Regions from separate parts of the Rahnella sp. BIGb0236 genome, predicted to be linked through region 1. Evidence: predicted binding sites of a transcription regulator. Region 1 holds the regulator's gene; each other region holds the start of a gene.

Region 1 (8,073 bases):
GCGAACAAGCAATACAAGCGTCTGGTGCTCGGCAAAGAAGTGCGTCTGCGCAATGCGTATGTGATCAAAGCAGAACGTATCGAGAAAGATGCAGAAGGCAATATCACCACGATCTTCTGTTCTTACGATATCGATACACTGAGCAAAGATCCTGCCGATGGCCGCAAGGTGAAAGGCGTGATCCACTGGGTTTCGGCGTCAGAAGGCAAACCGGCGGAGTTCCGCCTGTATGACCGTCTGTTCAGCGTCGCCAACCCGGGTCAGGCAGAAGATTTCCTGACCACCATCAACCCGGAATCTCTGGTGATTTCCCACGGTTTCGTGGAGCCATCACTGGTGGCTGCACAGGCTGAAATCAGCCTGCAGTTCGAGCGTGAAGGTTACTTCTGCGCCGACAGCCGCTACTCAAGCGCTGAACATCTGGTGTTTAACCGTACCGTTGGCCTGCGTGATACCTGGGAAAGCAAACCCGTCGTGTAAGCCTTCAGTGTCAGATGATAAAACGCAGCTCCGGCTGCGTTTTTTTTTGCCTGTGATAATCGTAATGGGTTTTGTTTCTCGTCGCGAATTAATGTATTTCCTATGCTTGCTTTTTAAACGATGTAGCGCGAGCTGTTGTATTGCTGAAACGTTTAAACTGTAGGGTTATTTTATTTAATTGCTTGTTTTAGTTATTTATTCAGTTAATCCACTGCTTTAATTCTTTCCTGAGACCCTCTGTAACACTTTTTCATCTTTATGTGCACTTTGTCATATTTCGGCGATCAATGATGAATTACTCATTGATAATTCGCGTCGCGAAAAATATTCTAAACCTGTTTTATACGGTTACGCCTCTGGCGGCCGCTTTTTATACCCGTTTGGGTTTTGCTCGTTTTTTTAGTCAACATGAGGAATCTCTATGCACAAGCACCGTAACAGGGGCAGGGGATCGGCTTACCTGAAACCTGCGATATATTCCCTGGCCGGCACCTTACTGGGTGGCGGAATGATGTTCGCTGAAGATGCCAACGCGGCAGGTTTTATTGATGATTCAACGCTGACCGGCGGCGTGTATTACTGGCAGCGTCAACGTGACCGCAAGGACATGGATCCGGCGAGTGACAGCTACAAAGACTATACAACCAACCTTTCCCATTCTACCGCTAACCTGAACCTCGACTTTTCTTCCGGCTATGCCTGGGACATGTTTGGTATTGATATCGCCGCTTTCACGGCAATTGAAATGGCCGAAAGCAGCGAGAGCGGACACCCCAACGAAATCGCCTTCTCCAACAGCAACCGCGCGTACGACGAAGATTATTCCGGCGATAAAAGCGGCATCAGCCTGTATAAGGCCGCCGGTAAATTCAAATACGGCGGATTCTGGGGACATGCGGGTTACATTCAGCCCACCGGACAAACGCTGATCGCGCCACACTGGAGCTTTATGCCGGGAACCTATCGCGGTGCGGAAGCCGGATATAAACATGATTTCGGTGATCCGGGTGAGTTGAGCTTCTCCTACATGTGGACCGACGAATACAAATCCCCGTGGCATCTGGAAATGGATGATTTCCGCCAGAATGACAAAAAGACCGGCGTTTCTTATCTTCACTCGGTCGGGGCGAAATACGATTTTAAAAATGATTTCGTGCTGGAAGGCGCATTTGGTCAGGCTGAAAGTTATGTTGACCAGTACTTTGCCAAGGCCTCTTACAAAATTGATCTGATGGGCAATCCGCTGACCACCAGCTATCAGTTCTATGGTGCAGAAGATCGCATCAGTGACAAGAATGATCCGAACAGTCTGTATGACGGACTGGCATGGCTGCAGGCGCTGACTTTCGGCTATACCACCGGTCAGTTTAACTGGCGTCTGGAAGGGACGATGGTGAAGGCCGAAGGGAATCAGGGTTACTTCCTGCAACGTATGACCCCGACCTATTCCTCTTCAAACGGTCGTCTTGACGTGTGGTGGGATAACCGTTCTGACTTCAACGCCAACGGTGAGAAAGCCGTGTATGCCGGCGTGCTTTATGATCTGGCGAAATGGGATCTGCCGGGCTTCGCGGTCGGTGGTTCGTACGTCTATGCGTGGGATGCCAAACCGAGCACCAATGCGGCCTACGATCAGAGCCAGCGCCTGAAAGAAAGCGCCTGGAGTCTGGATGCGCTGTATACCATTCAGGAAGGGCGCGCCAAAGGGACGCTGTTCAAACTGCATTACACCCAATACGACAACCACTCTGATCTTCCGAGCTGGAGTGGCGGGTACGGCAACATATTCCAGGATGAAAAAGACGTGAAATTCATTGTCATCGCTCCATTCACTATTTTCTGAGGTCGTTATGTCGATGAATAAATTACTGATGATTGTGATGTCGTCCGTGCTTCTGGCCGGTTGTGCACCTACCGCTGATCAGGCAGAAATCTCCAAAACGCGGGAAGATTACCGGACCTGTATTAATACGGCGGAAGGCGATGCGGACAAACTGGCATCCTGTCAGGTGATGCTCAACAAGCTGAAACAGGAAAAAGCACACCAGCAATTTGCAGAACAGGAGACAGTGCGCGTGGTGGATTATCAGCGCTGCCTTACCGCCCGTAAAACCGGAAACGGTCAGGCCTTTGCCGCCGATTGCGGGAAAATCTGGCAGGAAATCAGAGCGAATAACGCACCGGAAAAGTAACTCAACACCAGAACACGGATGCAGAAATCAAAACCCCGGCTTGCCGGGGTTTTTTGCCTCTGCCCTCTGCCAGATTGCAGACATAAAAAAACCGCTTTTCAGCGGTTAATTTAGTCAAAGCCCGTGCAGATTACAGCGCAGGTTTATCGTTATGCAAAGAGTCATCTTCACGGCAGTCGCCTGCTTCACAGTGGCCGTACAAATACAGACTGTGGTTGGTCAGTTTGATGCCATGTTTCTTAGCAATCTCACGCTGACGACCTTCAATATATTCGTCACGGAATTCAATCACACGGCCACAATCCAGACAGATCAGGTGGTCATGGTGATGTTGCTGGGTCAGTTCGAATACGGACTTGCCGCCTTCGAAGTTATGACGGGTGACAATACCGGCGTCGTCAAACTGGTTCAGAACGCGGTAAACCGTCGCCAGGCCAATTTCTTCACCCATATCAATCAGTTGCTTGTAAAGATCTTCCGCACTAACGTGATGACCTTCCGGCGCTTGCAGCACTTCCAGGATTTTGAGGCGCGGAAGCGTGACTTTTAAGCCGGCTTTCTTCAGTGCGGTGTTGTTGTCAGTCATGCGGATTCAGTCCTGTTACTATGTGCTAATCAAGTTGAGGCATGCAGCCTGTGGCATCGGCGGCACAAAATTATTCGTATAGTCTCTTCGTTTAACGCAAATGTGCCAATTCTCGTCAACGACAGCCTGTTAATAAAGATCACAAAGTGCCGGTCACATTTGGAATGCAACGACTTGATCGATAGAAAAAACAGATGAACTCAGTGTACCTTGATACGACTGAAAGTTACAATTTTGTAGCAGTTAAATTGTTAATTTCAGTAATAGTTTGGCCCTTCAATTGTAGAATAAATCCTCAGGGCCAACAGGGTTTTTAGCCAATAATTTCAGAAAGGCTGAGTTCTTCTGTGATCTGTTTTACCCAGGCATCAACACGTTCGTTGGTCAGTTCTGGCTGACGGTCTTCGTCAATTGCCAGCCCAATGAAGTGCTTATCGTCTGCCAGGCCTTTGGATGCTTCGAAGTGGTAACCTTCGGTTGGCCAGTGACCGACAATCACCGCGCCGCGTGGCTCAATGATGTCGCGCACGGTACCCAGTGCATCGCAGAAATATTCGGCATAGTCTTCCTGATCGCCACAACCAAACAGCGCGACCAACTTACCTTCGAAATCTATCTCTTCCAGCGTTGGGAAAAAGTCGTCCCAGTCACACTGCGCTTCACCGTAATACCAGGTTGGAATGCCGATCAGCAAAATATCGAATTTTTCCAGATCCTCTTTGCTGCTCTTCGCAATGTCATGCACCTCTGCAACATCTTTACCCAATTGCTTCTGGATCATTTTTGCGATGTTTTCGGTGTTACCTGTATCGGATCCAAAGAAGATACCTACAACGGCCATAAGATTACCTAACCTCTTGTTCTAAATGAAGTGCCCTGCATCGCAGGCAATAATAATGCAGATGATAGCAAACTCGCGAGGCGGAGAATATGCTTCCGGCCGCCTTCTTGACTGGGAAATAAGTTTATCGGGCAATATTTTAAAGTGTTATCGCCTTTGTGTGTTTTCCAAAACCGCCAATAAACCTCAAACTTATTGAGGTTAAAAGCAAAGTTGAGAAATAAGTCGACACAATACTAAATTTCGAGCACATCCCGCCGATAGATGATGCGAGAGCAATCTCAACATAATAAAGAAATCGATGCCCGGAGAGGTGTTCAAACATGTCCTGGGGCACTTGCCTGCTGGTTACCTGTCTTGATTCTCCGCATCCCCGTCAATCCTCAGACCAGAAACAGTCCTGTTTCGAGAGAGGCATATCGTGCAGTTTTTAAAAAATATCACCATCAGGGCCGCATTATTAACGATTCTTGGCATCTTCTGCGTCATGTGGGCCGGTGTTTCCCTTTACACCGTCTCCTCACTTGACACGCTGACGCAAAATACCAAAAACAGTACCGAGCTGGTCAACAATATGGCGCTGATCAACAAAGGTAATGATCAGTATTTTCGTACCGTGACGCGCCTGAGCCGCGCCGTCGCACAGCTTCAGGCCGACCCATCAAAAGGGCCGGAAATTTTTGATACCGCGAAACAATCCCTCGACGGACTGACGCAGGCGCTGGCCAGTTTTAAAACAGCGCCGCATCCAGGTCTGGAAGAAGCCGCCGTTCAGGAACTGAGCACTAACTGGGACAACCTGATCACCCAGGGCGTCACGCCGTTATTTGCCGCCGCGAGCAGCAAGGATATCGGGACTTATAACCAGCTCGCCAATTCAACCGTCCCTGCGCTGAGCCGCAGCTTTGGCGCGTCCATGGAAAACGTCAGCGGCCAGATCGCCGTTGATTTCGATGCGGCGCAACGTCAATCGACCCATCTGACCTCCATCGGCAAAGTGATTTTGCTGACGGCGTTTGGTATCGGGCTGGTGATTTTACTCCTGACCGACCGTTATCTGGTGATGGCGCTGGTGAGACCACTGGATCAAATCCGCGACCATTTCGCGGTGATCGCCAGCGGCGACCTGACGCATTATCTGGAAGAGTTCGGTAAAAACTGTGCCGGTAAGCTGATCCCGTTGCTGAACTTAATGCAGCTGAGTCTGGTGAATACCGTCCAAACCATCCGTAACTGTACCAACCACATTTATCAGGGCGCGTCAGAGATTTCAGCCGGTAACAACGATCTGTCTTCCCGTACAGAAGAACAGGCCTCGGCGCTGGAAGAAACCGCCGCCAGCATGGAAGAACTGACCGCTACCGTGAAACACAATGCCGATAACGCGCATCACGCCAGCCAGCTGGTGATTGAAGCCTCCGGTACCGCGCAGCGCGGCGGGAATATCGTCGCGGATGTGGTCAGCACCATGAAAGACATCTCCGGCAGCTCGAAGAAAATTGCCGAAATCACGTCGGTCATTAACAGCATCGCTTTCCAGACCAACATTCTGGCGCTGAACGCCGCGGTCGAAGCCGCGCGTGCGGGCGAGCAGGGACGGGGTTTTGCGGTGGTCGCCAGCGAAGTGCGCAATCTGGCACAGCGCAGTGCGCAGGCGGCGAAGGAAATCGAGCAGCTGATCAGCGAATCGGTTTCCCGCGTCGACAGCGGTTCGCGGCTGGTTGAAAACGCCGGTCAGACCATGAATGAAGTGGTGCGTTCCATTACGCACGTCACCGATATCATGGCGGAAATCGCGTCTGCGTCTGATGAACAAAGCAAAGGCATCAGCCAGGTGGCGGTGGCCGTCACTGAAATGGACAGCGTGACGCAGCAGAACGCCGCGCTGGTGGAACAGGCATCGCAGGCTGCGGTTTCACTGGAAGAACAGGCGTCATTGCTGAACAACGCTGTCGCCACGTTCAAGCTGAAAGACAGCGTGACCAGCGTCGGATCGCGTCCGGCGAAGTCAATTTCTGCGCCATTATTGCGTCCGGATACCGGCATGCTTTCGGCGAAAAGTGCTGAAAACTGGGAAACGTTCTGAGGGGAAAGAAAAGCGTTAGCGTGGAATAGTTAAGAAAAAACAAACGGGTAGCCTGAGAGGGTTACCCGTTTTCAATCAGCCTTCATGACCGTTAAGATGCGACAGCAGCATCTCTTCAATCAATTCGCTACGACTGATATTGCGTTCTTCTGCCAGCTTATTGAGCATATCAACAGCATCGGCGTTCATTTTCAGCTCCACGCGACGCAGGCCGCTCGCTTTATCGCGGCGTAACTGGTTGCGCTTATTGATCCTGAGCTGTTCATCACGGGATAGCGGATTTGTTTTTGGACGCCCAGGACGGCGGTCATCTGCGAACAGATCAATCGTCGTGCGATCCAGTTGTTCTTTTGCCATAGGTAGCGGTACAACCAGGGAAGTTTTTACATCGGAAAACGGCAAGCCGGTTCCTGACGAGCGTTTCACACATTTCGGGCTAAGAAACCCTGACCCAATTTACCCCCCGCGACTCACAGTGAGTAAAACGGGGTGGCAAAATTATAGCGCGCAATCATACACTGGCGCGCCTGGGGTTCACAACGCCTGATTGCCCTGATTTCATGATAACTTCCTAAGTTGTGCAGACTTTTTGCACAATTTATCCCCAGGATGTTAAACCTCAGGCTGCATCGATGAAACGATGCACAGCGCGCAGCACCGCATCGGGTTTTTCGGCGTGCACCCAATGACCCGCTCCCGCCACCACATGCGCTTTGGCCTGCGGGAACTGGCGGGCAATCGCATCGCGATATTCATCCTGCACATACGGCGATAAACCGCCACGGATAAACAGCGCCGGATGATCCCACGGTGGCACCTCTTCCCAGCCGGTAATGGTGTCGTATTCACTCAGCAGCACCGGCACGTTGAAACGCCATTCTCCCTGCTGGAACGATTTCAGCAGGAACTGGATCACGCCGTCTTCCTTTATATACTCACGCATACACTCAGTGGCTGAGGTGCGGTCGCGGAGTCCGGCGTCGGTTACCGCGTTAATTGCCGCAAAAATCTCATCATGACGGCGCACGTGGTAATCCACCGGCGCGACATCAATGGCGATCAGCCTTTCGATGCGATCAGGGATCAGCGCCGTCAGCGCCATTGCCGCTTTTCCGCCCATTGAGTGACCGATAACGATGATTTTTTGGAAACCCACCTCATCCAGCGTTTCCACTAAATCCTGCGCCATGGCGGCATAAGACATCTCGCCGGCGCGTCCTGACTGACCGTGATTACGCAAATCGACCTGTAACACGTTATGCTGTTTTTTCAGGTCGCGGGCCAGAATGCCCAGATTATCGAGGGTGCCGAACAGGCCGTGGATCAGTAAAACCGGCAGGGCGGCGCTGCCAGCGACGTCAGCTTCTTGCAGGCGATAATGTAATTTCATAGCGAAGTTCATACAGATAAACAATCTCATTAGGTTATCATGACTTGCGGATAATTTTTGAAAACAGAAAGTGTCTGCCAGATGCCAGAGCGGGATTTGTCTATCAGGAAGCCGGCGGGTTGATGTCAGCATGCAGCAAAATCGGGAAGTTGTCTGGATTTTGCTTCGCGGCGCAATTCCTCTGTTTGTTACTGCGTAGAAATTTGTATAATCCTTTTGAATGAATTAAGTAGAAAAACAGTACTGGATAAAGATGAAAACTATTGAGGTTGACGAAGAACTCTACCGCTATATTGCCAGCCATACGCAAGCAATCGGTGAAAGCGCGTCTGATATTTTACGCCGTATGTTGAAGTTTACTGCCGGTCAGACCGCTCCTGCCGCGCCAGTGACCCCTTCTGTTATCGCCGGCACTGTCGCGCAGGAAAAACCTGCCGCCGCCGCAGCGCCGACGTCGCGTGATAAAGTCCGCGCCGTCCGTGAACTGCTGCTGTCCGA
Region 2 (8,073 bases), on a different contig from region 1:
GTATTTCGAAACCGGGCAGGGCAGTTGTTTATCCGCGAATGCGCACTTTGGTGTGGATCAGCAAACCTGCGAAGCGCGGGCGTACGCCATTGCGCGACATTTTTCGCCGCTGCTGATCAACACCGTGGTCGGCTTTATCGGCCCGGAATACCTGTATGACGGCAAGCAAATCATCCGCGCCGGACTGGAGGACCATTTCTGCGGCAAACTTCTGGGCGTGCCGCTGGGTTGCGATGTGTGTTACACCAACCACGCCGAAGCCGATCAGGATGATATGGATACGTTGCTGACACTGCTTGGCACCGCCGGGCTGACATTCCTGATTGGCGTACCGGGCGCGGATGACATCATGCTCAATTATCAGAGCACGTCTTTCCATGACGCGTTGTACATCCGCGAATTACTCGGGCTGAAACACGCGCCGGAATTTGCCGTCTGGCTTGAGAAAATGAAAATTATTGATCCGCAGGGCGCCTTGCGGGATGCCCGTGCGTCGCATCCGTTACTGCGTCAGTTGCCGCAATTAAACTGAGGTCAGCCTTGATGAATAAAGAAAAAGGGCAGGGACTGTCGCCGCTGGTGCACAACAACCCGTGGGAAACGCTGCGACAGTTTACCGCCGCACGTATCGCGCTGGGGCGTACCGGATCCAGTTTACCGACGGAAGAGTTATTACGCTTTGGTCTGGCGCACGCTCAGGCGCGGGATGCGGTGCATCAGCCTTTCGACAGCCAGACGCTGGAGCCTGAACTTTTTGCGCTGGGGCTGGAAACACTGACCGTGGCCAGTGCCGCGCCGGACAGAGCGACCTATCTGTGCCGCCCGGATCTCGGACGTAAGCTGTCGGAGAGCAGCCGTCAGGCATTGCAACGTCTGGCACCGGAGCCTGCCGATGTGGTGCTGGTGATTGCTGACGGTTTGTCATCGAAAGCGGTACATCGGCAGGCGGTACCGCTGATTGCGGCGTTGTTGCCGTATCTGCGCACGCTGGAGCTGAACATCGGGCCGGTAGTGCTGGCGCATCAGTCGCGGGTCGCGCTGGGCGATGACATCGCGCAGGTAATGAAAGCCAAAGCGGTAGCGATTTTGATCGGCGAACGCCCCGGCTTGTCGTCTCCCGACAGTTTAGGGATTTACATGACCTGGGGGCCGCACACCAAAAGGCTGGAATCAGAACGAAATTGTATTTCGAATGTGCGTCCGGAAGGGCTGAACTATCCTCAGGCGGCGTTTAAGCTGGCGTGGCTGCTCGAACAATCTTTCCAGCGGAAATTGTCGGGGGTGAATCTGAAGGATGAAAGCGATAATCCGGCGCTGCACAATAAAGTCGTGCCGATGTTTAAACTGGAGTAGAGGAGGGGGAAAGTAAGAACCAGCGGCTGGTTCGCCTCCATCACGGTTTTTCTTCGGAGTACAGATGCGAAAAAAGCGCCTATAAGGCGCTTCTTTCTGAATTGGTGGGCCGTGCTGGATTCGAACCAGCGACCAATTGATTAAAAGTCAACTGCTCTACCAACTGAGCTAACGGCCCGCAGAAGTGGTGGGCGATGACGGGCTCGAACCGCCGACCCCCTCCGTGTAAAGGAGATGCTCTACCAACTGAGCTAATCGCCCACTTCTGGGTACTTCCCCATGTAAGAAGAAACGTGCTGAGAAATGGTGGGCGATGACGGGCTCGAACCGCCGACCCCCTCCGTGTAAAGGAGATGCTCTACCAACTGAGCTAATCGCCCATTTCTCACTTCTTCCTACTTATCACAACGCGGCACTCTTAAAGAGTGGTGGGCGATGACGGGCTCGAACCGCCGACCCCCTCCGTGTAAAGGAGATGCTCTACCAACTGAGCTAATCGCCCCCGTCGTGATGGAGTCGCATTATAGGGATACTTGAAATTACGTCAACGCTTTTTAAAAACAAAAATGATCGTTCGGCTTATTTTTAGTCAACCTGACGCGTTTCTCGCCCGCGTAGCCGATTCTTTACGCATTCATGGCCTTAAACAATGCCTGTACCACGGGTTGTGCGTTGAGGAATCAGGGCAGAGTGGTAGAATGTCAGCCACTTTTTGTTAATTGATAGCAGCGTTTATTGGCGTTGCGTGATTAAGGTTGCACCCAGATGAAAATCAAAACCCGTTTTGCCCCAAGCCCGACCGGCTATCTGCACGTCGGTGGCGCCCGTACCGCGCTCTATTCCTGGCTCTTTGCCCGCAACCTTGGCGGTGAGTTTGTGCTGCGTATCGAAGATACCGATCTCGAGCGTTCCACTCAGGCAGCAATCGACGCGATTATGGATGGCATGAACTGGCTGAATCTGGACTGGGATGAAGGCCCGTATTTCCAGACCAAACGTTTTGACCGTTATAACGCAGTTATTGATGAGATGCTGGAAAACGGCACCGCGTATAAATGCTATTGCTCTAAAGAGCGTCTGGAAGCCCTGCGTGAACAACAAATGGCGAATAACGAGAAGCCTCGTTATGACGGCCGTTGCCGCGACAGCCATGAACATCACGCGGCGGATGAGCCATGTGTGGTGCGTTTCCGTAACCCGCAGGAAGGTTCGGTTATTTTTGACGACCAGATCCGCGGCCCGATCGAATTCAGCAATGACGAGCTCGATGATCTGATCATCCGCCGTACTGACGGTTCACCGACCTATAACTTCTGTGTCGTGGTCGATGACTGGGATATGGAAATCACCCACGTGATCCGTGGTGAAGACCATATCAACAACACCCCGCGTCAGATTAACATCCTGAAGGCTCTGGGCGCGCCTGTGCCGGTTTATGCGCACGTTTCCATGATTCTGGGTGATGACGGTAAAAAACTGTCCAAACGCCACGGTGCGGTCGGCGTGATGCAATACCGTGATGACGGTTATCTGCCGGAAGCGCTGCTGAACTATCTGGTGCGTTTGGGCTGGTCTCATGGCGATCAGGAAATTTTCAGCCGCGACGAAATGAAAGCGCTGTTCTCACTGGAAAACGTCAGCAAATCCGCCAGTGCGTTTAACACTGAAAAACTGCAATGGCTGAACCATCACTACATTAATACGATGGATCCGCAGTATGTGGCGACACACCTTCTGTGGCATGTGGAGCAGGCGGGTATCGAAACCCGTAACGGTCCGCAGCTGTTTGAAATCGTGACCCTGCTGGGCGAGCGTTGCAAAACCCTGAAAGAAATGGCGGAGTCCTGCCGTTACTTCTACGAAGATTTTGCCGAGTTTGATGCCGATGCCGCGAAGAAACACTTACGTCCGGTTGCGCGTCAGCCGCTGGAAGTGGTGCGTGCGAAACTGGCTGCCATCACTGACTGGACCGCTGAGAACATTCACCACGCCATTCAGGGCACGGCGGATGAGCTGGAAGTGGGGATGGGTAAAGTCGGCATGCCACTGCGTGTTGCCGTCACCGGTGCAGGTCAGTCTCCTGGCGTTGACGTGACCGTTCACGCTATCGGCCAGCGTCGTGTGCTGGCGCGTATCGATATGGCATTAGCCTTTATTGCTGAGCGCGAAACACAAGCCCAGTAATCACAACGGCTTGCCATAAAAAAAGCCAGCGCGGGAAACCGGCTGGCTTTTTTACTTTCTGCAAAACCTCAGGGCGAAAAACGGCTTAATTAACGTTGTTCAGTAGCAGGGGTTTCAACGGTCGGGCGGTAAGCCAGGAAGTACATCAGGCCAACGAAGCCTGCGCCACCGACGGCATTACCGAGGAATACGGCCACGAAGTTAGGCAGGTATTCAGACCAGCTCAGCGCACCGGCAAAGATCGCCGCAGGCACGATGAACATATTGGCGACCACGTGCTGGAAGCCGATTGCCACGAATGCCATGACCGGGAACCACATGCCGATCACTTTGCCGCCGACTTCTTTACTGGCGAAGGCCAGCCAGATCGCCAGACACACCAGCCAGTTACAGCCGATACCGGAAATAAACGCATGCATGAAGTCTGCGTTCACTTTTGCGGTGGCGGTTGCCACGGTTTTACTCAGGAAGGCGCCTTCTGTCAGCCCCAGAACATGGCCGAAGAAATAGGCCACGGCCAGACTGCCCAGCAGGTTAGCGAGAGTGACCCAGAACCAGTTACGCAATACTGAGTACAAACTGATTTGACGCGCAAACCAGGCGATAGGTAAGGTCATCATGTTACCGGTCAGCAGTTCTCCCCCTGCTAAAACGGTCAGAATGATGCCTACCGGGAAGACTGCGGCGCCCAGCAAGTTACTGAATGAACCCCAGGATGCAGGTAACGTCCCTATTACATGCAGATCCAGAAGGAACCCGGTGGCAATGAATGCGCCAGCCAGGAAGCCCAAAATTAACAAATTCAACACGGTGGCGCGGCTTTTATTAACGCCCGCTGTGACGGCGATGGATGCGATTTCTTTAGGTGAATACAAGGACATGGGAGTGCTCGAAAGTAGTGAGTTATGATTATAGCGCGAGCAGTCTATTCTGAGATTTATCTCAAAACAAGACGATTTTCATAGTCTGCTAACATTCCATTAATTATTCAGACATAGATGTTAAGGAAATGCGTAGGCAGATCAGAAAGCTAGGTAAAATGCGGCCTGGCGGGCAAATTGTAAAACAAAGCGTCTGTCTGAAAATTTCCCTGAAGGCAGGGGGTTTTTTCCTGTGAAATGGGAGATTTGGCGGCTTTTTCAGCGCTTGAATTGATAAACGGATTTAGCCGTTGACAGGGGTAGCGACGTTTCATATTATGCGCCCCGTTCACCCGTTTTTGCGGGCATGAATTGGGGGTATAGCTCAGCTGGGAGAGCGCTTGCATGGCATGCAAGAGGTCAGCGGTTCGATCCCGCTTATCTCCACCAACTTCCTTTCCAGAGTAAGTTGGCTGTTTCCTTACCAGAGGAAACAAAAGCAGTAAATGTGTACGACCTCGTGTGGGGGTATAGCTCAGCTGGGAGAGCGCTTGCATGGCATGCAAGAGGTCAGCGGTTCGATCCCGCTTATCTCCACCAAATATTAAAGAAACCCGCTTCGGCGGGTTTTTTGCTTTCTGCGTTCCGGTGATTTCATCACGTTTTGTTTAACCCTGAATTACCGACATAAAAAAACCCGCCGAAGCGGGTTTCTCTGTCTTTCAGTCGTTTGCTAACTTACGCCAGTACCAGACCCGCGATAGAAGCAGACAACACGCTGACCAGCGTTGAGCCGTACAGCAGTTTCAGGCCGAAGCGGGAAACCACGTTGCCCTGATGCTCGTTCAGGCCCTTGATCGCGCCGGCAACGATACCGATGGAAGAGAAGTTCGCGAAAGACACCAGGAACACGGACAGGATGCCCACGCCGCGTGGTGACAGTTCGGTCGCGACTTTCTGCAGATCCAACATCGCAACAAATTCATTGGAAACCAGTTTGGTTGCCATGATGCTGCCTACCTGCAAGGCTTCGTGACTTGGTACGCCCATCATCCATGCAAATGGATAGAAGACATAACCCAGCACGCCCTGGAAGGTGATACCGAATACCACGTCGAACAACGCATTCAGGCAGGAAATCAGTGCGATGAAACCAATCAACATGGCTGCAACGATGATAGCCACTTTGAAACCGGCCAGGATGTATTCACCCAGCATTTCAAAGAAGCTCTGACCCTGATGCGTGTTACCGATTTGCAGGTCTTCTTCTGAATCAACTTTATAAGGGTTGATCAACGACAGTACGATGAAGGTACTGAACATGTTGAGCACCAGCGCAGCAACAACAAAGCGCGGTTCCAGCATGGTCATGTACGCACCCACAATCGACATAGACACGGTCGACATGGCGGTGGCTGCCATGGTGTACATACGTTTTTCAGACATTTTGCTCAGAATATCTTTATACGCGATAAAGTTTTCTGACTGACCCAAAATCAGGGAGCTGATGGCGTTGAAAGATTCCAGTTTTCCCATGCCATTGATTTTCGACAGTACCGTACCAATGATACGGATGACGAAAGGCAGAACACGAATGTGCTGTAAAATACCAATCAGTGCGGAAATAAACACGATCGGACACAAGACCTTCAAGAAGAAGAACGCTAATCCTTTATCGCTCATGCCTCCAAATACGAAGCCGGTCCCTTCCGCAGCGAATCCTAATAATTTCTCAAACAAGTCTGAGAAGCCTTTCACAAAACCTAAACCAACAGAGGAGTTCAGGAAGAAATAGGCTAACAAGACTTCGATGACCAACAGCTGAACGATGAAACGTAAACGGATATTTTTCCGGTCACGGCTCACCAGTAAAGCGAGTGCAGCGACAACGGCCAACGCTAATACAAAGTGCAATATTCGGGACATGGGTGCTCCAAATTAGAGGCAGGCTATATTTCGACGGACATTTTATGTAACGCGTACATTTAAAACGTGAAGTCGATTGCAAATATAGAAATTACAGACACGAATTGCAACAAATCGCGGCTCATCACACAAAAAATCAAGATGTTAATAAAACTAAGCACAATTAGCATTCCTGTGCTAGTTTTATCATGTGCCGTAATGCGTTCTGAATCTGGCCCGTTAATGTCTGTTTTAGGAAAGTGCCCTGCGTCTGGCTTTCTGAAGTCGGGTGAGCGAATCACCTCTCAGTTATTACCTTCTCGCTTACCGCTGCTGCCTATCAGAGTAATTACTCAGATCATTCTAAATGCACTTGATAATCATTATCAATTAGATATGATTGATGTAAGCGTAATAATTGTAAGGGTAAACTAACTATGCTGAACAGCCGGGCCGAATCCTCAGGCCGCGCGTCCAGAAAGATGAAGCTTTCACTGATGGGACCGGCCTTTATTGCCGCCATCGGTTATATCGATCCGGGCAACTTTGCGACTAACATTCAGGCCGGTGCCTCCTATGGCTATCAGTTGCTGTGGGTGGTGGTGTGGGCCAACGTCATGGCGATGTTGATCCAGCTGCTGTCTGCCAAGCTCGGTATTGCCACCGGTAAAAACCTGGCTGAACATATCCGCGACCGTTTTCCGCGCCCGGCCGTCTGGGCCTACTGGGTGCAGGCGGAAATCATCGCGATGGCGACCGATCTCGCTGAGTTTATTGGCGCGGCGATCGGCTTCAAATTGCTTCTCGGGGTCTCGCTGCTGCAAGGCGCGGTGCTCACCGGGATTGCCACCTTTATTATCCTCGGGCTGCAAAAGCGCGGACAAAAGCCGCTGGAACTGGTGATCGCCGGTTTACTGCTGTTTGTCGCGGCGGCTTATATTGTCGAACTGTTTTTCTCGCAGCCAAGCATGCTGGCGCTGGGCAAAGGGATGTTGATCCCTGCGCTGCCTACCGCCGATTCAGTGTATCTGGCGGCCGGGGTTCTCGGCGCGACCATCATGCCGCACGTCATTTACCTGCACTCTTCGCTGACCCAGCGGGGCGGGAAGGCGTCGAAAGAGCAACGTTATTCTGCCACTAAACTGGATGTGGGCATTGCCATGACCATTGCCGGTTTCGTGAATCTGGCGATGATGGCGACGGCTGCGGCGGCGTTCCATTTCAGCGGACACAGCGGCATCAGCGAGCTGGATGAAGCCTATCTGACCCTGCAACCGTTACTCGGCCACGCGGCTGCGACCACTTTTGGTCTGAGTCTGGTGGCGGCGGGGCTATCGTCGACAGTGGTTGGCACGCTGGCCGGTCAGGTGGTGATGCAAGGCTTTGTGAAATTCTACATTCCGCTGTGGGTCCGCCGTACGGTGACCATGATGCCTTCCTTTATTGTGATCCTTATGGGGCTGGATGCCACGCGCATTCTGGTGATGAGTCAGGTGTTGCTGAGCTTCGGCATCGCCCTGGCATTGCTGCCGCTGCTGGCTTTCACCGGTAACCGCAGCCTGATGGGCGATATGGTGAATACCAAAACCGTTCAGTGGGCAGGGCGCATCATCGTGCTGATTGTCGTCAGCCTTAACCTTTATCTGTTGCTCGGCATGCTGAAATAGCGCCCGGACACACGTCAGGCAATAAAAAACGGGACAGCGCAAACTGTCCCGTTTTTGTTTCTGTTATTCCGTCTTTCAGTGGCGATGATCGCCGTGACCGCCAC
Region 3 (8,073 bases), on a different contig from region 1:
TTATCAGAATCGCTCAGCGTTGCCTGATTCCGTCCGCAATGTGCTGCCCGCCCATGCGCAGGACATCTATAAGGAAGCGTTCAACAGTGCGTGGGATGAATACGCTAAATCCAAAGACCGTCAGGGTGACAGTTCCCGTGAAGAAACCGCCCACAAAGTGGCCTGGGCGGCGGTGAAGCATGGGTACAAAAAAGGGGATGATGACAAGTGGCATCCTAAAAAATCCTGATGTTGACGGCAGGTGAGGGGAAATCCCGGCCTGCCGATCTTTCTCACGCCGCACGCTTTGGTTTCCTGTTTTTTGTCTTATCCCCCTCAAAATGTCAACATTCATACAATGTTCATAAAATAATCACTTTATTTTCGTTTTGTGATCCCTCTCAACCTTGATTGCAACGTAAGAAACGAATAAGGTTTCAGCAAGCAGGGTGATACTAAATTTCTTAATAAACCTGCGCGCCCCCTCAAGCAGAGGCGAAAATTGTCCGATATATCTCAAAACCACGACCCACGATAACGGAGAACACAGCGTTAACAGCATGGCATGTTCAAAAGTACGTCGTACCGAAGGGGGAATGAATGTTAACTCGAGATTTCCTGCGTAACGCAGATTGCAAAACAGCATTCGGCAGCATTGATGAATCGATGCTACTGACCCCTGAACAACGCGCGGCTTCATTAGGTTGTACGCTGGCGCGTCGCCCGGATAACAGTCCGGTGTGGATTTTTGGTTACGGTTCACTGATGTGGAACCCGGTTTTTGATTCTGAAGAGGCGCGTCCCGCCACGCTTCATGGTTATCACCGTGCTTTCTGTTTACGTCTGACGTCCGGGCGCGGTACCCACGCGCAACCGGGGCGTATGCTGGCGCTGCGCGATGGCGGACAGACCACCGGGCTGGCATTCCGCCTGCCGGAAGACAAACTCCTCGAAGAACTCGAACTGCTGTGGAAGCGCGAAATGCTGACCGGCTGTTACCGGCCGACCTGGTGCGAACTGGATCTTGATGATGGCCGCAAAGTCACGGCGCTGGTATTTATCATGGATGCGTCCCATCCGCAGTATGAGGCGGATACCGATTATCAGGTCATTGCGCCTCTGATTGCGCAGGCCAGCGGCCCGCTTGGCACCAACGCGCAGTACCTGTTTGCGCTGGAAAAAGAGCTGAACAGCTACGGCATGCGTGACGACTGCATGAGTGAGCTGGTCAAGCAGGTGAGAATGCTGCTTTCTGTTTCTCCGGGCTTTGATGTGCCGGGCCTGAGTTAAAAAATCTGAACCGCTATTTCAGGCTGAGCGTCACTGGCGGGCAGCCTGCTGATTCATCCTCCCGCGTGATATTTCTCTGAATTCAATTAATTAGAATCCCTTCCAATAATAAAATTCCTAATCCTTATAAAATATCCGCATTAACATCCTGTTTACCCTGACGTTATCCCTGAAAAGTTGATTGCATTTGCTCTGTCAATCAGCATAATTCGAATCGTTATGATAATTATTACCATTCACGATTGAACTTTTTCAGGGAATTACCATGCGCACCAAAAGTGAAATCCTTCACACTCCAGCCTTTGCCCGTAAAGTCTTGCCGGTGGTGATTTCTGCCGCGCTGAGCGGGTTAGCGTTACCGGCCATCGCGGCAACCCCCACACCACAAACCACCGCGTCCACTGCTAAAACCGGCGACACCATCACCATTGAAGCCGCGCCACAGACTTTTAAATCTGGCGGCAACGACACGGTACCGGCGTATCTGGACGGACAAATCGCCAACGGCGGACGTCTGGGGATCCTCGGTGAACAGGACGCGATGAATGTGCCGTTCAGCGTCGTGAGCTTCACCGACAAACTGATGCAGGATCAGCAAACCCGTACGCTGGGCGACGTGCTGAATAATGACGCCTCGGTGCAGACCGGTTACGGCTACGGCAACTATTCAGAAACGTTCGTGGTGCGCGGCTTTGAGCTTTCCGGCGACGATATCTCTTACGGCGGATTGTACGGTGTGCTGCCGCGTCAGCTGTTACCGACCGAATTCGCTGATCGTGTTGAATTACTGAAAGGTTCAAGCGCCTTCCTCAACGGTGTACCGCCAGGCGGCACCGGCGTGGGCGGCAACGTCAATATCGAGCCAAAACGTGCCACCGATACCCCGATTAACCGCGTGAGCGTGGATTACACCTCTTCTTCGCAGGTCGGCGGCGCGGTGGATGTGGGGCGTCGTTTTGGTGACAACAACCAGTGGGGCGTGCGCGTCAATGCTGTTCACCGCGAAGGTGAAACGGCGATTGATGATGAAAAACGCCGTCTGACGCTGGGATCCATCGGCCTTGACTACCGTGGCGATCGCTTCCGTTCATCTCTGGATTTCGGGATGAGCAAAACGACGGTGCACGGTGGCCGTCCGGTGGTGTATCTGGGTAACGCGAGCAAAATTCCTGATGTGCCTTCTGCGACCGGCAACTACGGTCAGAAATACGCATCGACCGATATGGAAAACGAGTTCGGCATGCTGAAAGGCGAATACGATGTGGCCGACAACTGGACGGTATATGCCGCCGCCGGTGCTAACCATACGCATGAATTTGGTAAATACAGCTCGCCGACCCTGCAGGACAACGACGGTAACGCCACAATGAGCCGCATGACCGTGCCTTATTTTGCGGACAGCTTCTCCTCTCAGGCGGGCGTACGCGGCAAATTTGATACCGGTTTTGTTAACCACAGTATCAACCTCGGCATGTCGACGCTTTACCGTAAATACAAAACCGCGTACACCATGACCGCGGCTTCCATTAATACCAATATTTACGATCCTTCCCATGTGGATGAACCGCTGACCAATCTCTACAGCGGCGGCGATATGAGCGATCCTGCGGTGCGCAACCGTACCCGTAGCTATGGCGTTTCACTTTCCGACACCATGTCCGTGCTCGACGACCGTCTGCAATTTATCGCCGGTCTGCGTCGTCAGAATGTTGTGGTCAAAAACTACAACTACGACGGCTCTGAAAACACCTCGTTCGACGAAATGAAAGTTACTCCGGCGTTTGGTCTGGTGGTGAAACCGTGGGAACACTACTCCTTCTACGCCAACCACATTGAAGCGTTGCAGGCAGGTGAAACGGCCGGTACGACTTACAACGGTCTGGTGGTCAGTAACGGCGGACAGGTCACCGGTATCGAAACCTCCAAACAAAACGAAGTGGGCGTTAAAGCGGATTTCGGTCGCGTTGCCGGTTCACTGGCGCTGTATGAGATCAAAAAGCCGATCGGCATGTACCGTGCCACAGGCGACGGTTATACCTACGGTAACTATGGCGAAGTGCGTAACCGCGGGATTGAGCTGAATGTCTTCGGCGAACCGGTCACCGGCGTGCGCCTTAACAGCAGCATCACCTGGATGAACCCGGAAATGACCAAAACGCAGGGCGGAGCCTATGACGGCAACGACGCCGTTGGCGTGCCGGATTACCAGTGGGTAGTGGGCGGCGAATGGGATATTCCCGGTGGCAGCGGTGTCACCGCCACCGGTAAAGTGATCCGCTCCGGCTCGCAGTATGCTGACGAAGCGAACAAGCTGAAAGTGGACGGCTGGACACGTCTGGATCTCGGCCTGCGCTACGCGATGCCGGTAGGGCAGAACACCCTGACCTGGCGTGCAAATCTGGAAAACGTCACCAACGAGAAATACTGGGCATCGGCCACAGGGGGTTATCTGACCCAGGGCGATCCGCGCGAATTTAAACTTTCCGCCACCTACGATTTCTGATGATTTACGCCTCCTCCTCACCGGGGAGGCGTTCGCATTTGTACAGTAACAATTCCCCGCCAGCCCGCATTCCGACGCTTTAATAACCAATCAGATAACGTTATGCAAAATTTGCATAACGATAGTATTTATCAGACTTTCTGGTAGGTTGAAGAAACTTTACACTCACTCACCCGACATACTTCGAGCCGCAGATGCGTTGGCTGCGCTCAGTCACCCGAATCACTTACTCATGTAAGCTCATCGGGATCCCTTCGTTTGCCGCGTTACTGCAACTCGAATTATGTGGGCTAACTTGAATAGCAATTTCGCTACCCTGGAGAGTCTGTCTTGATGAAAGCTTTATTACCGTCCGTCCTGTTCACGGCTATTGCGGCTACTTTCTCTGTGCAGGCTGCCACGCCGCCGGATACCCTGGTTATCGCGCAATCCATCGATGACACCTCCAGTTTTGACCCGGCGCAGGGCTTCGAACTGACCACGGTTCAGGCTTTCAATAACATTTATCAGCGTCTGGTGCAGTCTGACCCGAATAATCCGATCGATTTAAAACCGACACTGGCCGCCTCCTGGGAAGCGGGTAAAGATAACCGCAGCCTGACGTTTGCGCTGTCGCCGAAAGCCACTTTTGCCAGCGGCAATCCGCTGACCGCCGATGACGTGATTTTCTCACTGTCGCGCGTGGTGAAGCTGAATCTTGAGCCTTCCTTCATTCTGACGCAGCTGGGCTGGACCGATAAAAACGTCGATACATTCCTGACCAAAGTCGATGACCAGCATGTGAAAATCAGCTGGACCGCCGATGTCAGCCCGTCATTCGTGCTGAGCCTGCTGTCTGCGCCGGTATCCTCGATTGTCGACAGCAAACTGGTGAAAGCTAATGCCACCGCTGACGATTTGGGGCATCAGTGGCTGAGCAACCATTCTGCCGGTTCCGGTCCGTACCAGATCCGTAACTACATTCCCCATGAAGTGGTGATCCTGTCCGCCAATCCGACCTCACCGGAAGGCGCACCGAAACTGAAAACCATTCTGATCAAAAACGTACCGGATCCTGCGGCACGCCGTTTGCTGATCGAGCAGGGCGATGCCGACATGGCGCGTAACCTCGGTTCCGACCAGATGGCGGCGCTCGAAGGCAAGAAAGGTGTGAAACCGCTGGCGGTGCCGTATGCGTCCCTTTACTTCATGCAGTTCAACGCCAAAGCCTCTCCGGCGCTGGGAAATCCGGCCTTCTGGGAAGCCGCGCGTTACCTGTTTGATTACAACCACATCGCGCACGACCTGATGAAAAATCAGTTCCAGGTGCATCAGGCTTTCCTGCCTGAAGGTTACCTCGGCGCGCTGAATGACACGCCTTACACCTACGATCCGGCCAAGGCTAAAGCGATTCTGGCGAAAGCCGGACTGACCAACGTCAGCTTCACGCTGTCCACGGCTAACCAGCCGCCGTATCTGGACATCGCGCAGGCATTGCAGGCCAGCTTCGCGCAGGGCGGCGTGACCGTGAAACTTGATCCGGGTTTAAGCTCGCAGATTTCCACCAAAGTGAAGGCGCATGAATACGATGCTTACATGTCTTCATGGGGCCCGGATTACTTTGACCCGAACACCAACGCCTCGGCGTTTGCCTTCAACCCGGAAGACGGCAGCAAAACGCTGGCATGGCGTGCTAACTGGTCCATTCCGGCGCTCAACAAACTGACACTGGCCGCGATTGCGGAGCCGGATCAGGCTAAACGCGTGGCGGATTACCGTCAGCTGCAACTGGAAGTGCAGAAAAACTCGCCGTTCGTGATCGGCCTGCAAGCGAAAAGCCTGATTGCCGTTCGCGACAACATCAAAGGTTACGTGCAGGGCATCAACCCTGACATGGTCTTCTACAGCAAGGTCACCAAGTAATGACAGACAGTTCAACGCCCGCCGGATTCGTCCGGCAGGGTTGGCGCTGGTCAGGCCGTTTGCTGACCGGCGTGATTTCGCTGGCGCTGACATTGCTCGGTCTGCTGGCGTTCACCTTTACACTTTCCCATCTCGCACCGATTGACCCGACACTTCAGGTGGCGGGCGATCACGCCAGTGAAGCCACCTATGCGCAGGTGCGTCGCGATTTAGGGCTGGATCAGTCGGTGCCGGTGCAGTTCGTCCGTTATCTGGATCATCTGGCGCACGGCGATATGGGGATCTCGCGCATCACTGCGCAGCCGGTCGCCAGTGACTTAATGCGCACCTTCCCGGCGACGGTCGAACTGGCAACCTGTGCGATCCTGCTTGGCGGGTCGCTCGGCATCCTGCTGGCATTGCTGGCGGTGTGGAAACCGGGAAGCTGGCTGGATAACGTCGCGCGGCTGGTGTCGCTGCTCGGCTACTCCGTGCCGATTTTCTGGCTGAGTCTGCTCGGCCTGTTGCTGTTTTACGCCGTGCTGCACTGGGCGGGCGGCCCGGGGCGGCTTGACGACCTGTATATGTACACCATGACGCCGCGCACCGGTTTTGTGCTGATTGATACCTGGCTGTCTGGTGACCGCGAAATGTTCTACAACGCCATCAGCCATTTATGGCTACCGGTGACGGTGCTGGCGATGCTGTCGATGGCGGGCATCACGCGCCTGCTGCGGGCATCCATGCTCGGCGAAATGAATAAAGAATATGTGATTCTGGCGCGCTCCAAAGGCGCGGGCAGGGTGCGGGTATTGCTGTGCCACGTGTTCCCGAATGTGCTCGGCACATTGATCACCGTGCTGACGCTTTCCTACGCCAGCCTGCTGGAAGGCGCGGTACTGACGGAAACCGTCTTTGCCTGGCCGGGCGTCGGACGTTACCTGACCACTGCGCTGTTCGCCGCGGATACCCCGGCAATTCTTGGCGCTACGCTGCTGATCGGCACCTGTTTTGTGCTGCTTAATGCGCTGGCTGACGCGCTTACTTACCTGCTCGATCCGCGAACCCGGTAGTTTTTATGACACAAATGATCCCTGAACAACCGACGCAGGTGGAAGCGGAAGCCGAAACCTCCGTCTGGAAACCGACCCGGCGCATCACCGCGTTTTCTGTCGGGCTGGTGCTGGTCGCCATTCTGGTGCTGACCGCGCTGCTCGCGCCGTGGCTGGCGCCTTTCGATCCGAACATCCAGCATATCGAACTGCGTCTGTTGCCGCCGTCCGACACCCACTGGCTGGGCACTGACGGTTTTGGCCGTGATTTGCTTTCGCGCGTGGTGTACGGTGCGCGCCCGACGCTGCTGCTGGTCTCGCTGATCCTGGTGCTGACCATTCCGGTTGGCCTGCTGATTGGCATCAGCGCCGGTTACATTGGTGGCTGGTACGAGCGCATTGTGATGCGTCTGACCGATATTGTGATGTCGTTGCCGAGTCTGGTGATGGCGCTGGCGCTGGTGGCTATTCTCGGCCCCGGCCTGATGAACGGCGCACTGGCGCTGGCTTTCACCAGCTGGCCGCCGTTTGCGCGACAGGCGAGGGCGGAAACGCTGGCGCTGCGCCGCAGTGATTATCTGGCTGCGGCACGGATGCAGGGCATTGGCGGATTGCGTCTGATGTTCGGCCATATTCTGCCGTTGTGTCTGCCGAGCGCCGTGGTGCGTGCGGCACTCAGCCTCGGTGGCATCATTCTGGCTTCTGCCGGTCTCGGCTTCCTTGGTATGGGGATCCAGCCACCGACCGCCGAATGGGGCTCGATGGTTGCCGAAGGCAGCAAAGTTATTTTCGATCAGTGGTGGGTCGCCGCTGCACCGGGCGGGGCGATCCTTTTCGCCAGCCTGGCTTTCAACCTGCTGGGCGATGGCCTGCGTGACAAAATGGATCCACGACATGGCAACTGACTTTTCACATCACGACAAACTGGTCGCAGACGATCTGACCATTTATCTGCCGGGCGAGCGTCCGCTGGAGCTGGTGAAATCCCTCTCCTTCAGCGTCGGGCAGGAACGCGTGGCGCTGGTCGGTGAATCCGGTTCCGGAAAATCCCTGACCGCCCGTGCGCTGATGGGCTTGCTACCGCATCCGTGCAAATTGCGTGCTTCGCAGCTCACACTCGGCGATCACGATCTGACCCGGCTTAAAGAGCGCGAATGGAGCCAGCTGCGCGGTAACCGCGTATCAATGGTGATGCAGGATCCGAAACACGCGCTCAATCCGACGCAAAAAATCGGCAAACAGGTGGAAGAGCCGCTGCGTCTGCACACCCGTCTTGGCCGCAAAGAGCGTCAGGAAAAGGTGACCGACATGCTGAATGCGGTCGGCCTGCCGAATCCGGCTTTCCTGCAACAGCAATATCCGCACCAG

The links. Region 1 encodes Fur, which represses iron uptake genes when iron is present. Its sites were predicted from a motif close to ATAATAATGAGAACNACTATCAA; they were not measured.
Region 2: EDF78_RS08055 (Nramp family divalent metal transporter) is a predicted target of Fur. The motif match lies at 6,670-6,692, and genes of this name have one in related genera.
Region 3: EDF78_RS21700 (TonB-dependent siderophore receptor) is a predicted target of Fur. The motif match lies at 1,483-1,505, and genes of this name have one in related genera.

The regions. Positions count from the first base shown of each region.
Region 1 is NZ_SOAO01000002.1:366,129-374,201, reverse strand. It holds gene glnS (glutamine--tRNA ligase) at 1-480, shown strand, start outside; gene EDF78_RS05235 (OprD family outer membrane porin) at 902-2,323, shown strand; gene chiQ (ChiQ/YbfN family lipoprotein) at 2,337-2,672, shown strand; gene fur (ferric iron uptake transcriptional regulator) at 2,803-3,258, opposite strand; gene fldA (flavodoxin FldA) at 3,572-4,099, opposite strand; gene EDF78_RS05215 (methyl-accepting chemotaxis protein) at 4,521-6,185, shown strand; gene ybfE (LexA regulated protein) at 6,261-6,542, opposite strand; gene ybfF (esterase) at 6,805-7,587, opposite strand; gene seqA (replication initiation negative regulator SeqA) at 7,829-8,073, shown strand, end outside.
Region 2 is NZ_SOAO01000003.1:247,334-255,406, forward strand. It holds gene EDF78_RS07995 (ethanolamine ammonia-lyase subunit EutB) at 1-532, shown strand, start outside; gene eutC (ethanolamine ammonia-lyase subunit EutC) at 544-1,353, shown strand; tRNA gene EDF78_RS08005 (tRNA-Lys) at 1,456-1,531, opposite strand; tRNA gene EDF78_RS08010 (tRNA-Val) at 1,539-1,614, opposite strand; tRNA gene EDF78_RS08015 (tRNA-Val) at 1,658-1,733, opposite strand; tRNA gene EDF78_RS08020 (tRNA-Val) at 1,780-1,855, opposite strand; gene gltX (glutamate--tRNA ligase) at 2,119-3,537, shown strand; gene EDF78_RS08030 (formate/nitrite transporter family protein) at 3,627-4,418, opposite strand; tRNA gene EDF78_RS08040 (tRNA-Ala) at 4,772-4,847, shown strand; tRNA gene EDF78_RS08045 (tRNA-Ala) at 4,922-4,997, shown strand; gene EDF78_RS08050 (NupC/NupG family nucleoside CNT transporter) at 5,136-6,323, opposite strand; gene EDF78_RS08055 (Nramp family divalent metal transporter) at 6,740-7,969, shown strand; gene EDF78_RS08060 (DUF2502 domain-containing protein) at 8,045-8,073, opposite strand, start outside.
Region 3 is NZ_SOAO01000014.1:93,908-101,980, forward strand. It holds gene chaB (putative cation transport regulator ChaB) at 1-229, shown strand, start outside; gene EDF78_RS21695 (gamma-glutamylcyclotransferase) at 580-1,269, shown strand; gene EDF78_RS21700 (TonB-dependent siderophore receptor) at 1,535-3,772, shown strand; gene EDF78_RS21705 (ABC transporter substrate-binding protein) at 4,106-5,674, shown strand; gene EDF78_RS21710 (ABC transporter permease) at 5,674-6,726, shown strand; gene EDF78_RS21715 (ABC transporter permease) at 6,732-7,610, shown strand; gene EDF78_RS21720 (ABC transporter ATP-binding protein) at 7,600-8,073, shown strand, end outside.